One region of the Enterobacter sp. DVT3837 genome, then DNA from elsewhere that is predicted to be linked to it. Evidence: predicted binding sites of a transcription regulator. Region 1 holds the regulator's gene; the other holds the start of a gene.
What was found. The regulator sigma-54, encoded in region 1, starts transcription at its own class of promoters, with help from an activator protein. The targets are predictions, from matches to a motif close to GTTGGCACANNTTTCGCTNT.

Region 1 (7,606 bases):
AGCGCAATCACCGCCGCCAGCGCTTCCTCTTCCTGGGGGCCGGTGGCTTCTACTTCAATCTGGCGTCCTTTGGCTGAGTCCAGCATCAGCAGTGCGATCACGCTGTTCGCTTCCGCTTCTGTGCCTTCATCATTACGCAGCAGAACTTCTGCATCGAACCCCTGCATCAGCTCAAACAGCTTCATCGCCGGGCGTGCGTGCATGCCCAGCTTATTGGTGATCTCAACAGTTTGTTTTACGGTCATGTTTTACGTTTTTCCAGCGTGCGATGACGGGACTGAACGTTCTTTCCGCGTGAACGGAAATAATCGGCCAGCTGTTCGGCGATGTAGACCGAACGATGTTTACCGCCGGTACAGCCAATCGCCACTGTCAGGTAGCTACGATTGTTTGTTTCCAGCATAGGTAACCATAGCTCAAGGTAGCTTCGCGTCTGGTAGATAAAATTGTGAACTTCTGTGTGTCGGTCGAGGAAGGCCGCGACGGGTTTATCCAGACCTGTCATTGGACGCAGTTTTGGATCCCAGTGCGGGTTCGGCAGGAAACGCACGTCGAAAACATAATCCGCATCAATGGGGATACCGTGCTTAAAGCCGAAGGACTCGAACACCATCGTCAGTTCACGCTCGCGCTTGCCCAACAAACGGGTACGCAGCATTTCCGCCAGCTCATGAACGGACATCTCAGAGGTGTCGACGATCAGGTCAGCACGAGAACGAAGCGGCTCCAGCAGATCGCTCTCTTCGTCGATAGCGCTCTCCAGAGAGAGGTTCTTACTGGAAAGCGGATGCAGACGGCGGGTATCGCTGTAGCGGCGGATCAGGGTATTACGATCTGCATCCAGGAACAGCAACTGAGGTGAGAATTCCTCAGGCAGGTTACTCATCGCCTGCTCAAAAATTTCTGGCGATTCAGGCATATTACGAACGTCGATACTGACGGCGGCAGAGGTTTGTCTTTCCGCAAGCGTCCGAGCCAGATCGGGTAACAACACGACCGGCAGGTTATCTACGCAGTAAAAACCCATGTCTTCCAGCGCGCGCAGAGCAACGGATTTCCCCGACCCCGAACGGCCACTGACAATCATCAGTACCATGTTCCGTTTCTCCTCAGGACAACAGATGTGAAAGCCATCTCCTGGTTATGCATCATCCTGATTGCCTTCTGCTTCAGTGATAATTTGATAGAGCTCTTCATCACTTTGGGCTGAGCGCAGTCGACGGCAAATGGTTTTATCAGCCAGGCGTTTTGCGACCAGAGAAAGCGTATGCAGGTGGGTTTTCGTCTGGTCAGCAGGCACCAGCAGCGCGAAGAGGAGATCGACGGGCTGGTTATCAATGGCATCGAAGGCGATAGGGGTTTCCAGTTGCACAAACACACCGACGGCACGCAAGGTGTCTTCTTCCAGTTTGCCATGCGGGATCGCGATGCCATTGCCGATGCCTGTACTGCCCATCTTTTCACGGGTCAGGATAGCTTCGAACACTACCTGCGGCGGCAGGCCCAGCTGTTTTGCGGCCAGTTCACTGATGATCTCCAGCGCACGCTTTTTGCTCTGGCAGTGAACTGCACTGCGGGTACATTCCTGGTTAAGGACATTGCTCAGTTGAAGAGCGGAATCGTTGTTCATCATAATTTCACCTAAGCGCTAACTGTACAAATGGCCCGTTGTGTTTCACAACAGGCCGTCCTGCACCCGTTAACTGCCCGGACAATTAGTGTTGTTTCAGTTTATCTTTATGTTTATTAAGCTGTCGCGCAAGCTTATCAATCAAGCCGTCGATAGCCGCATACATGTCTTGCCCTTCCGCACTGGCATGGAGTTCACCCCCGTTGACGTGCAGGGTTGCATCCGAGATATGAGTCACTTTCTCCACTTTCAACACAATATAGACCTGATTGATCCTTTCGAAATACTGCTCGAGTTTTGCAAACTTCGCGTTCACGAAGTCGCGTAAAGCCTCAGTAATTTCGACGTTTTGTCCAGTGATGTTGAGCTGCATAGTGTCTTCCTTATCGGTTGTGTCAAACCAGCTGCTTACGCTGGTTGGACGGCGGAATGGATAAAGACTCTCGATACTTCGCAACAGTACGACGTGCCACCATAATACCCTGGTCGGACAGCATGGTGGTTAACTTACTGTCACTCAGTGGCTTCGCGGGGTTCTCCGCGGCGATCAACTTCTTCACCAGTGCGCGAATTGCCGTTGACGACGCTTCACCGCCGCCCTCGGTATTCACATGACTGGAGAAGAAATACTTAAGCTCAAAAATACCGCGTGGGCTGTGCAGATACTTCTGCGTCGTGACGCGGGAAATGGTTGATTCATGCATCTCGACGGCCTGGGCAATATCTGCCAGTACCATCGGTTTCATATACTCTTCGCCCTGCTCAAAGAAAGCCTGCTGCTGTTCGACAATACAGCGGCTGACGCGGAGCAGCGTATCATTTCGGCTCTCCAGACTTTTGATCAACCATCGCGCTTCCTGCAGATTGCTACGAATATATTGGTTGTCAGAGTCGTTTCGTGCGCTGGTGCACATGGAGGCATACTGCTGGTTGATTTGCAGGCGAGGGATGCTGTCAGAGTTCAGTTCAACGACCCAGCGGCCATTGTGTTTTCTGACCAGCACATCCGGGATCACGTACTCGGGTTCGCTGGTCTGGATCGACTGTCCGGGGCGTGGATCGAGCGACTGGATCAGATTCACCGCTTCTTTCAGCACATCTTCTTTCAGGCGTGTGACGCGCATCAGGGTGCGGAAATCGTGGTTAGCCAACAGATCCAGATGATCGCTAATGATAACGCGCGCCTCATCAATCCATGGCGTCTCTTTGCTGAACTGAGAAAGCTGGATCAGCAGGCAGTCGCGTAGATCTTTTGCCGCCACACCGACCGGATCGAAACGCTGGATACGCTTCAGAACGGCTTCAACTTCCTCAAGCTCTATCTCGTCGTCGCCCATGCTTTCCAGAATATCGTCCAGCGTGACGGTCAAATAGCCCGTGTCGTCAACGGCATCGACAATTGACGTGGCAATCGCGCGGTCGGTATCGGAGAAGGGGGTCAGTTCCACCTGCCACATCAGATAATCCTGTAGCGACTGGGTGGTTTCACCCTGATAGACCGGTAGCTCATCATCCTGGTAGTCTGCACGCGTACCGGAAGGGGTTCCGGCGGTGTAGATTTCATCCCAGCTGGCATCCAGCGGAAGCTCGTCCGGCATCTCTTTTTGTTCGAGTGCATCAGCGGTATCGAGCGCTTCTGTCTCCTGCGACTGCTGGGTATCTACCTCGTCATGAAGATCGGTTTGTTCCAGCAGCGGATTGCTGTCCAGCGCCTGCTGGAGCTCCTGCTGGAGTTCTAACGTGGACAGTTGCAACAGGCGAATTGCCTGCTGTAGCTGCGGCGTCATCGCCAGTTGTTGGCTGAGCCTTAATTGCAAACCTTGCTTCATGTTCAGAGCATTTTTCTCCGGTTCGGCGTTACGTTACCTCTACCCTATCAGAGTCTGAAGTCTTCCCCAAGATAGACGCGCTTAACATGATCATCTTCGAGGATCTGCTGCGGCGTACCGTGGGCGATCAGATTGCCCTGGCTCACAATATAGGCGCGTTCACACACGGCCAGCGTTTCACGCACGTTGTGGTCAGTGATCAGTACACCAAGCCCGCTGTCGCGCAGGTGTTCAATGATACGTTTAATGTCGATAACGGAGATGGGGTCAACGCCCGCAAACGGTTCATCCAGAAGGATAAATTTCGGGTTTGCGGCCAGCGCACGCGCGATTTCAACGCGGCGACGTTCACCCCCGGAGAGCGCCTGACCGAGGCTGTCACGCAGGTGCTCAATGTGGAACTCTTCCATCAGCTCGTTGGCACGATCCTGTCGCTGTTCGCTGGTCAGGTCGTTACGAATTTGTAGAACCGCCATCAGGTTATCGTAAACGCTAAGACGACGGAAAATAGAGGCTTCCTGCGGCAGATAGCCGATTCCGCGACGCGCGCGAGCGTGCAACGGCAGAAGACTGATGTCTTCATCGTCAATAACAATGTTGCCGGCATCGCGCGGCACAATGCCAACGACCATGTAGAAGGTTGTGGTTTTACCCGCACCGTTAGGGCCAAGCAGGCCCACAATTTCGCCGGAGTTGACGGTCAGACTGACATCTTCTACGACACGGCGGCCCTTATAGGCCTTCGCGAGATTTTTTGCAGTTAATGTTGCCATAACGAATTAGTTACTCTTCTTCTGTGCCGGGGCCTGGCCTTTACCTTTGTCCTGCAGCTGCGACGGAACCAGCACGGTGGTTACGCGTTTGCCTTTCTCGCTGGAGGCCTGCATTTTTTGCTCTTTCACCAGATAGGTGATCTGGTCGCCGGTAATATTGCTGTCCAGCTGTTCCAGATAGGCATTACCCGTCAGGATGACCAGATCCTTCGCCAGCTCATAGTGCATGTGCGTGGCGTGGCCCTTCACCGGCTTGCCGTTGTCCTGCATCTGGTAGAAGGTTGCCGGGTTGCCGTAGCCATCAATAATCTCTTTGCCCTGCTCACCACCCGGACGGGTAACGACCACTTTGTCGGCGTTGATTTTGATGGTGCCCTGGGTCATGACGACATTACCCGTAAAGGTGACGACGTTACCCTGCATATCAAGAGACTGCGTGTCTGACTCGATATGGATCGGCTGGTCGGTATCGCCCGTTACAGCAAGCGCGGGGAGACTGGTCGCCAGCATCGCACTAGCGATAATTACTTTAAGGCTGAGTTTGTTTGTTTTGAATTTCATAGGAGGTTCTAACCTTTTCAATCAGCTCGGCGTTTTTGCTGCGTAAGTTCCCGCGCATTCTTAAACCGCTGGAATTAAATGTTGTGCCATACAGAGTGACCAGATCCTGCGACGTCACATCCTGGGTCACCAGGTTGATCTGGGCATTATCCGTCGTAATTTTTCGCAGTTGCGAGTCAGGCGTCAGAGCGTTGACTTCAACGTGGCCATATAGATAAAGCATACGGTCATTTGTCAGTTTTGCCCGGTCTGACTTGATTGACCACGTCGGGACTTTGTCCTTATCAAACGTCGTCATGACAGGTTGGGTAAACCACGAAATACCGTCATCTGAAAAATATTCAACATGCTGGGCAATCAGGCGATAGTTCAGTGCCCCTTCCGGGCTGTAGACCACGGTGTCGCTGTGATCGCTTTTATAGGTTGGATCGTTATTGTTGATCACTTCCGTTTGCGTATCGTCGCGATCGGCAATATTCACGCCAATCAATACCAGTGCGACAAGCGAAAGCAGAATGATAACCCAACGTCTGGTTTTACTCATATTGATTGCCCTTTGGCCTCATCAAGCTTGCCTTGCGCCAGCAGAAGCAGATCGCAGACTTCACGTACGGCACCGCGGCCGCCATTGATGTGGGTAACGTAGTCAGCGCGTGGGAGCAACAGCGGATGCGCATCGGCAACGGCGATACTCAGGCCGACCTCAGCCATTACTGGCCAGTCAATCAGGTCATCCCCGACATAAGCCACGTTTTCCGGTGCAATTGCCAGTTTACCCACTAAATCATTGAACGCCGCCATCTTATCGGATTGTCCCTGATACAGATGGGTAATGCCCAGCGTTTCACAGCGATCTTCTACCAGTTTAGCTTTTCGCCCGGTGATTATCGCTACCTCGATACCCGAGGTGAGGGCACAGCGGATACCGTAACCGTCGCGAACGTTAAACGCTTTCAGCTCTTCACCATTATTGCCCATGTAAATCAGGCCATCGGAGAGGACCCCATCCACATCCAGGATGAGCAGGCGAATCTTTTCTGCCTTCGCCATCATATGGGTACTGACCGGACCATAACAGGTTGCAAGGAATGCACCCGCATTACTCATTGTCTTATCCTTCATTACACTACGCCTGCGCGTAGCAGATCATGCATATGTACCACACCCAGCAACTGGTCGCCATCGGCAACCATAACGGAGGTGATATGACGGGACTGCATCAGGTTCAGCACATCCACTGCCAGCGTACCCGGGCGAACGCGGATGCCGCCAGGTGTCATCACATCGGCAATGCCAAGCGTGCGGACATCTACACCCATATCAAACACGCGACGCAGGTCCCCATCGGTGAAGATCCCCTGAATTTTCATCAGATCATCGCACACGACTGTCATACCCAGATTCTTGCGGGTGATTTCCAGCAGCGCATCGCGCAGGGAGGCCGCTTTACTGACGTGAGGGATTTCATCCCCGGTGTGCATAATATCGTTGACCCGCAGAAGCAGCTTGCGCCCAAGCGCACCGCCGGGATGAGAAAGTGCGAAATCTTCAGGGGTAAAACCGCGGGCTTCCAGCAGCGCTACGGCAAGCGCATCACCCATGACCAGTGCCGCGGTGGTGCTGGAGGTCGGAGCCAGGCCCAGAGGGCAGGCTTCTTTGGGAACCTTAACGCACAGGTGAATATCGGCCGCCCGCGCCATGCTACTTTCCGGGCGACTGGTCATGCAAATGAGGGGGACATGCAGTCGCTTCAGTACCGGGATCAGCGCCAGGATCTCATTGGATTCACCGGAATTTGACAGTGCGATGACGATATCTTGCGGCGTGACCATCCCCAGGTCGCCGTGTGCGGCTTCCCCCGGGTGTACAAAGAAAGAAGAGGTTCCGGTGCTGGCAAACGTCGCGGCCATTTTGCGGCCAATATGACCGGACTTGCCCATCCCCATTACCACGACTTTACCGGCACAGTAGAATATCTTCTCACATGCCAGACTAAAATCCTGATTAATGTACTGATCTAACTGCGCCAGACCTTCACGTTCAATCTCCAGAACGTCTTTGCCTGCTTTCTGAAAGTCAAAACCCGGCTGCAATTCTATTTGCGACATAATGCGTTTCCGTTTACCCAGAGAGAAGAGGCGAGAGCCAGTACAGCATCGCCATCCATACGATAAATCCACCCGTCAACAGCGCGCCTGCGCCTTTGCCGATCTGGCGTTGCCGCCGCCAGCAGAGCAGGGCAAATATCACGCTGACCAGCAACATCACACCGTAATCGCGTGAAAACGCCAGGGGGTTAAAAGGCCCGGGCGTTATCAGGGCTGGCAGGCCCATCACAATCGCGATATTAAAAATGTTGGAACCGATGATATTGCCAATGGCAATGTCATCTTCACCTTTACGTGCTCCCGCAATGGCCGTGGCCAGCTCCGGCAGGCTGGTGCCGATGGCAATGACCGTCAGGCCAATGGTCAGTTCACTGATGGCAAAATAGTTCGCCAGTACTGTCGCGTTGTCGACGACCATGCGCGTTGCCATTGGCATGATGATCAGCGCGACGCCAAGCCAAAGTAGTGCTACAGGCAGCGTGCCCTCCCGCGGGAGTTCGGCAACCTGCTCCCGAGTCAGGCTATCCTGACCCAGCTTTTCAGCCTGGCGGGCGATTTTAACACTATACAGCAGCCAGATGACGGCCAGCGCCAGCAAGAAAATGCCGTCGCTGTAGCTCAGTACGCCATCATAAAATACGCACCCTGCCAGCAGGCTTACGATTAACATTAGCGGCAATTCACGGCGCAGAACATCGGAATGTA
Region 2 (7,606 bases), 1.6 Mb from region 1:
GATGCAGGTTGCGACGATTGATCACTCCATGTGGTTCCACCGTCCTTTCAACATGAATGAGTGGTTGCTCTACAGTGTGGAAAGTACGTCGGCATCAAGCGCACGCGGGTTTGTACGTGGGGAGTTTTATACCCAGGATGGCGTGCTGGTGGCCTCGACGGTACAGGAAGGGGTGATGCGTAATAGAGGCTGAGGGAACAACCATTAAAAACGGCAACCGAAGTTGCCGTTTTGCTGTTTATTATGCGTTATACGCATTCTCGCCGTGACTGTTGACGTCCAGACCTTCGCGTTCCTGCTCTTCCGGTACGCGCAGACCGACCGTCATGTCCGCCAGTTTATAGCCAATGAAGGCCACTACAGCAGACCACACAACGGTGATAGCAATACTTTCCAGCTGTACCAGCAGCTGATGAGCCATGGTGACGCCTTCTGCATAACCCACGCCACCGAGAGATTTCGCGGCGAAGATACCTGTCATGATACAACCGATGATGCCGCACACGCCGTGTACACCAAACACATCGCAAGGGTCATCAACGCGCAGAATACGTTTCAGTGCAGTCACGCCCCACAGACCCGCCAGACCGGACACCAGGCCGACCAGCAGCGCACCGCCTACACCTACATAACCACACGCTGGCGTGATGCCAACCAGACCGGCAATCGCCCCTGAACAGGCACCCAGCAGGGAAGGTTTACCGCGCACCGCCCACTCACCAAACACCCAGGAGAGGATTGCACCCGCCGTTGCCACTACAGTGTTCACGAAAGCCAGTGCAGCAATTTCGTTCGCGGCACTTGCCGAACCGGCGTTGAAGCCGAACCAGCCAAAGTAGAGGATCGCAGTACCCGTAAAGACCATCGGCAGGTTGTGCGGTTTGAACGCCTCTTTACCGAAGCCAACACGTTTGCCAATCAGGTAGGCCCCTACCAGACCCGCTACCGCGGCGTTGATGTGTACAACGGTACCGCCCGCGAAGTCCAGCGCACCGTGCGTTGCCAGCAGACCACCGCCCCAGACCATGTGTGCAATTGGCACATAGGAGAGCGTCAGCCAGACCACGACAAAAATCAGCACAGCAGAGAAGCGAATACGTTCAGCCAGCGCGCCCACAATCAGCCCGACAGTAATACAGGCGAACGAGCCCTGGAAAGCAACATGGATGTACTGGTAGAAGCTGCCCATCAGCGCGGTCAGCTCAATATTTTTCAGCATCACCCAGTCGAAGTTGCCAAAGAAGGCGTTGCCCGTGCCGAAGGCCAGCGAGTAACCGTAAACCACCCATAGCACGCAGACCAGTGCAAACGTCACGGCAACCTGCGTCAGCATGGAGAGAACGTTTTTGCCACGGATCAGGCCGCCGTAAAACAGCGCGATGCCCGGAATAGACATGAACAGCACCAGCGCGGTGCTGATCATCATAAAGGCGTTATCGGCTTTGTCTGCCACCGCAGGAGCAGCAGCCAGCGCCAGGCCCGGCAGCAGTGCCAGCGAACCCAGACCCGTTTTAAGTGTTGCTATCTTCATTTTCTCGATCCCTATCACTGTGTGCCAGGAGTTACTTACAGTGCCGCTTCGTCAGATTCGCCGGTACGGATGCGAATGACGCGCTGCAGTTCGGCAACGAAAATTTTGCCGTCGCCAATTTTGCCGGTGTAGGCCGCTTTGCTGATCACATCGATGACTTCATCAAGCTGGTCATCAGCAATCGCGACATCAATTTTTACTTTTGGCAGGAAGTTAACGCTGTATTCCGCCCCGCGATAAAGCTCGGCATGACCTTTCTGACGACCAAAGCCTTTCACTTCGGTGACAGTCAGTCCCTGAATACCCATTGAAGACAACGCTTCACGCACGTCTTCGAGTTTGAATGGTTTGATTACAACCGTAACCAGCTTCATAGATCCCCTCCAGTCAGAATTCGGTAATGGCCGCAGCTAACGCAGAGGATATTGCAAGGGGTGTGCCAGAAATGAAAAACAGGGTGAATCGCGGTGCAAGGAGCGTTACGCGGCCTTGATCAACAAACGGGTGAAAAAAAACGCACCATGCCGGTGCACGGTGCGTTTCAGTTTTGCACCAACAGGAATGACTGTTAGTGCGCCGCCTCATTTTGGTGCGTCAGGCGCTCAGTGACTCTTCCTCGCGCACGCTGGCAGCCAGCTCTTCGCCTGCCAGTTGCAACTGGTACATCTGCCAGTAGCGCCCTTTTGCTTCCAGCAACTCCCGGTGTGTACCGCGCTCAACGGCTTGTCCACGGTGCAGCACCAGAATAGTATCCGCATCAACAATCGTGGAAAGGCGGTGGGCAATTACCACCAGCGTCGTATGGTCACGCACGGCGGCAAGTGCCTGCTGGATAGCTTGTTCGGTACCGGAATCAATACTGGCCGTTGCTTCGTCCAGAATCAAAATTTGCGGCGTTTCAATCAGTACCCGCGCCAGCGCCAGAAGCTGTTTTTGCCCAACAGAGAGATTGTTCCCCTGCTCACCCAGCTTCGTATTGATCCCGTCGCTGAACCCACGAGCCAGCTCTGCCAGCTGCACTTTCTCCAGCACATCCCAGACCTGTTCATGGGTATAGTCCCGACCCAGCGTCACGTTGGCGTAGAAGGTATCCGCCATCACGACCGGATCCTGCTGCACCATTGCAACGCCTTTACGTAACACATTATGGTTGAGAGACGCGAGCGGGCGTCCGTCGAGGCGAATTTCACCTTGGCTTAGCGGGTAGTAACCCATCAACAGGCTTGCGAGCGTACTCTTACCGCTGCCGGTATGCCCCACCAGCGCAACAAAGCCCCGCGACGGGACATCCAGCGTGATGTCCTGCAATACCAGCCGGTCTTCGCGATAAGCAAACGAGACGTTATCAAAGGCAATGGCCCCGCTTTGCAGCGCGCGGTCATCGTTGCCGTAGGTCTGACGCGGTCTGTCCATCAACTCGAACACTCGCTCCCCTGCCACGACGGCCTGCTGGAGCATCGACTGCTGTGTCGTAAGCTCAATCAACGGTTCGTTAAGGCGGCCAAGGTAGCTGATAAAAGCATACAGGACCCCAACCTCAATAGTTCCGTGAGTGGTCAGGCCAAACAGCATGAGCAGACCACAGAGCACCAGCGCGGAGAAGAGGCTCAACAGCGGGCGCAACAGGAAACCGTCCAGCCGCAGCGTCTGCATACGCGCCATATAGTGTGAACGACTGGCTTCGCCCATCCGCTCGCCAAAACGTGCCTGCTGGCGGAACTGCTGGATGACGCTCATGCCGTTGATCACTTCATTGAAGCCATCATTAATATCGGCCAGATAGGCTCGCACCCGACGCACAATGGGAGTGCTGTAACGTTGATAGATAATCATCACAATCAACACCGCCGGGAAGATGGTGATCGCCACCAATGCCATACGCCAGTCGAGGCTGAACATCGCCACCAGCATCGCACCAATCAGCGCCGCGCTGCGCAGGACGGTTGCCACCACGGTGACGTACAGATCGCGGATCACCTCCGTATCGTTGGTCACGCGCGATATCACCTGCCCGACCGGCTGGGTATCAAACTCACTGAGCGGCTGGCGCAGCGCAGCGTCCATGACATCAGTACGCAACTGCTGCACGACCCCCACGGCTGCACGGTTAAACAGCAACGACTGGGCATAATGAAGCCCCGCCGCCGTCAGCTGTAAGCCAACGTAAGCCACACCCAGGCCCGCCACCAGCCCCAGAGGCAGGTAGCTTTTGGCAACCATATTGTCGATGAAATAGCTAATAAGCAGTGGACCGCTGACTTCAGCAATCGCCGCAATCCAGAGCAACAGCACGGCAACAGACAGCGGTTTTCGCCACGGTGAACCGTAGGCCAGCAGACGTTTTAGCGTCGGCCACATCGAGCCAAATTTACGCATTAGCGGCCTCCGTATCCTGCTCCGGGGCATAATCCAGCGCCGCTTCAAGCTGTTGATAACGATACATGTCGCGATACCAGCCCGATTGCTCAGCCAGTTTTTCATGCTGCCCGCGCTGGGCAATGTGCCCATGCTGCAACACTAAAATTTCGCTGGCTTCCGCCAACGCCGACAAACGGTGGGCACTGATAATCACCGTACGTCCGTCGCCCCACTGGCGCAGGTTATGCAGGATCTGGTGCTCGGTACGCCCATCCACAGCGGAAAGCGCATCATCAAGAATCAGGATTTCGGCATTGAGAAGCAGCGCGCGGGCAATTGAGATTCGCTGCTTTTGTCCTCCGGACAACATGACGCCACGTTCCCCGACTTCCGTTTCGTAGCCCTGCGGCAGACGCAAAATATCATCATGTACGCTGGCTAAACGCGCCACATGCTCAATCTCTTCCTGCGTCGCCGACGGGCGTCCGAGGGCGATATTGTTTGCTACCGTGTCCGAAAATAAAAACGGCGTCTGGCTGACGACCGCCAGACGACCTCGCCAGTCGTCCAGCAGCAGTTGCGTCAGGGGAATATCATGGAAGCGAATATCGCCCTGCGTGACGTCAAAGTGGCGCTGAATCAATGAGAGCACGGTACTTTTGCCAGAACCTGTTGGGCCACAAATGCCCAACATCTGACCAGGCTTGAGCGTAAAACTAACGTTCTCCAGTACCGGATGTTCCGTTTGCGGATAAACAAACTTACGGACGTCAACATTTATGACACCGCGCCCTTCCGGTACGGCTTCGTTGCCGTCATTCACCACCGGTGCTTCGGCCAGCATGGCGCGAATACGGCTGTAGGCGGCGCTGCCGCGCTCCACGATGTTAAACATCCAGGCCAATGCCAGCATCGGCCAAATCATCAGCCCCAGGTACATCGCAAAGCTGGTCAATTGTCCCAGGGTTAACGAGCCCTGTACCACCATCCAGCTCCCCCCACCAATAGCCAGCAGGTTTGCCATACCGATCGCGACATAGATTGTCGGGTCAAAACGCGCATCAATTCGCGCGACGCGCATGTTCTTCGCCCCCGTGTCAGCGGCATCGGCGGCAAACAGTGCTGATTGCCGGTCCTCCAGACCAAAGGCTTTAATCATACGGATGCTGGTCATACTCTCCTGCGTACGGTCGTTCAGTGAAGAGAACGCCGCCTGCGCCAGCTTAAAGCGCTCATGCAGTTGCTCACCAAAACGGTTGATCGCCAGTGCCATCAGCGGCATCGGCAACAATGCCAGCAGGGTGAGCTGCCAGCTGATCTGGGTCGACATCACAATCAGGACTGCGCACCCCATGACCAGAGAATCCACCAGCGTTAACACCCCTTCTCCTGCGGCGAACACCACGCGATCGACGTCGTTTGTCGCGCGTGCGATGAGATCCCCGGTGCGATGTCGCAGATAAAACTCTGGGTGTTGTCGGCTCAGCTGGCGGTAAAAATCTTCACGCAGCTCAACGGCCAGCTGATAGGAAGCGCCAAAAAGGAGCACGCGCCAGACGTAGCGCAGCAGATAGACAATGACGGCCGTCAGCACCAGCGTGCCAACCCACATCAACACCCGTGCGGTGGTGTAATGCTGTTCGGTGACGCCATCCACGACGTAGCCCACCACCTTCGGCGGGATCAGCTGCAGAATGGCAATGATAATAAGCAGGGCTACTGCACCGAGGTAGCGTTGCCACTCCCGACGAAAGTACCAGCTTAATTGGGCAAATAATCGCACGCGGTTTGTTCCTGAAGGTATTTTACGAAGTTATTCAATAGGTAGTGCTGTGGTGTATTTAATCTGTTCCATGGCGAAGCTCGAGGTGACGTCCGACAAGCCCGGCACGCTGTTCACCAGTCGTTTGTAAAAATCGTCATAGCGCTTCATGTCAGCTACCTGAACGCGCATCAGGTAATCGTACTCTCCGGCCATACGCCAGAAACCGAGCACCTCAGGCATGTCAGAAACCTGAGTGACAAAACGGCAATACCACTCGCTGCTGTGATGCTGGGTTTTAATCAGCACAAATGCCGTTAACCCAAGCCCCAGTTTTTCGGGATCTAATAACGCGACGCGTCCCAGAAGAATGCCGTCATCTTCAAGCTTCTTGAGGCGCTTCCAGCACGGTGTGGTGGTCAGATTAACGGCATCTGCCAGCGCCTGCAAAGAGAGGGTACAGTCACTTTGCAGCAATGAAAGGAGCTTGCGGTCAATTTTATCTAGCATACCCACCTCACAGAGAAAATTTTTCTCCCTCCATTCTATTTTAAAGGCCAGATAGCAACAATTTTTTCTGTGCTTTTCGCTATGCTGGGCACAAAATGACAAACGGATAACTACGATGAATAGCTCCTGGGTTAAACATGCCATCAGCGAAATCAATGCCGACTATCAGCGCTCGGCGGATACGCACCTGATTCGATTTTCCCTGCCGGGATTTGACGGTATTCAGCTCTATCTGAAAGATGAAAGCACCCATCCTACCGGTAGCCTGAAGCATCGCCTGGCGCGTTCACTGTTTTTATACGGTTTATGTAACGGCTGGATTAAAGAAGGTACCACCATCATTGAATCCTCATCCGGTTCAACGGCGGTGTCTGAAGCCTATTTTGCCCGCCTGCTGGGTTTACCCTTCATCGCCGTGATGCCTTCCTGCACGGCGAAACGTAAAATTGAACAGATCGAATTCTACGGCGGACGCTGCCACTTTGTGGAAAGCGCCTGTGAAATCTATGCGGCATCTGAAATGCTGGCACACGAGCTGAACGGCCACTACATGGATCAGTTCACCTTTGCGGAACGAGCCACCGACTGGCGCGGTAATAACAATATCGCCGACAGTATTTTCCGTCAGATGTCCCACGAGCCGCATCCCATTCCCTCATACATTGTGATGAGCGCCGGGACGGGCGGCACCTCCGCCACCATCGGGCGTTATATCCGCTGCCAGGGCTACGACACCCAACTAATGGTGGTTGATCCGCAAAACTCCGTGTTCCTCGACTACTGGCAGAACCGCGATATCGGCCTGCGCAGCCCGGTGGGCAGTAAAATTGAAGGGATTGGCCGCCCACGCGTGGAACCGTCGTTCATCCCGGATGTGGTGGATGAGATGTTGCGCGTGCCGGATGCCGCAAGTGTCGCCACCGCGCACTGGCTGGAGACCCAGCTTGGCCGCAAAGTCGGCGCTTCTACCGGGACCAATATGTGGGGAGCCCTGCAGCTAGCGGTACGCATGCGTGAAGAGGGTCGAACAGGATCCATCGTCACCCTGCTCTGCGACAGCGGCGAGCGCTACCTTGAGACCTATTACAATGCGCAATGGGTGCAGGCAAATATCGGCGATATTGAGCCCTGGAAAGCGCAAATTGCACAGCTGGTGAAATAAAAAAAGCCAGACCGAAGTCTGGCTTGCTGGAAGGGTCTCACTATTCGGGGGAATATGGGAGGTTGTTGTTGTCCAGCCAATGCGTCAAAAAATGGGACACCGCTTCGTTACCGCAATGCCCGATAACAGGCAGATGAGGAAGTTCTGCAATTAGCTGCGGCATCGCATTCCCCATTATCAAACCGCGACCCACGCTGCCCAGCATCTCGCGGTCATTCATGGCATCGCCAAACGCCATACAATCCTGCAGTGTGAAGCCCAGGTGGTCACTCAGTACCGCCAG

Region 2: glnK (P-II family nitrogen regulator) is a predicted target of sigma-54. The motif match lies at 1,956-1,975, and genes of this name have one in related genera.

What each region holds. Positions count from the first base shown of each region.
Region 1 is NZ_JBWDLA010000001.1:2,012,244-2,019,849, forward strand. Features, by position in the region: gene npr (PTS phosphocarrier protein NPr) at 1-245, opposite strand, end outside; gene rapZ (RNase adapter RapZ) at 242-1,096, opposite strand; gene ptsN (PTS IIA-like nitrogen regulatory protein PtsN) at 1,142-1,633, opposite strand; gene hpf (ribosome hibernation promoting factor) at 1,716-2,003, opposite strand; gene rpoN (RNA polymerase factor sigma-54) at 2,026-3,459, opposite strand; gene lptB (LPS export ABC transporter ATP-binding protein) at 3,507-4,232, opposite strand; gene lptA (lipopolysaccharide ABC transporter substrate-binding protein LptA) at 4,239-4,793, opposite strand; gene lptC (LPS export ABC transporter periplasmic protein LptC) at 4,762-5,337, opposite strand; gene kdsC (3-deoxy-manno-octulosonate-8-phosphatase KdsC) at 5,334-5,900, opposite strand; gene kdsD (arabinose-5-phosphate isomerase KdsD) at 5,915-6,901, opposite strand; gene AC0XWG_RS09875 (calcium/sodium antiporter) at 6,915-7,606, opposite strand, start outside.
Region 2 is NZ_JBWDLA010000001.1:391,880-399,485, forward strand. Features, by position in the region: gene tesB (acyl-CoA thioesterase II) at 1-193, shown strand, start outside; gene amtB (ammonium transporter AmtB) at 242-1,531, opposite strand; gene glnK (P-II family nitrogen regulator) at 1,567-1,905, opposite strand; gene AC0XWG_RS01870 (SmdB family multidrug efflux ABC transporter permease/ATP-binding protein) at 2,126-3,907, opposite strand; gene AC0XWG_RS01875 (SmdA family multidrug ABC transporter permease/ATP-binding protein) at 3,900-5,672, opposite strand; gene AC0XWG_RS01880 (Lrp/AsnC family transcriptional regulator) at 5,703-6,161, opposite strand; gene AC0XWG_RS01885 (PLP-dependent cysteine synthase family protein) at 6,277-7,323, shown strand; gene cof (HMP-PP phosphatase) at 7,364-7,606, opposite strand, start outside.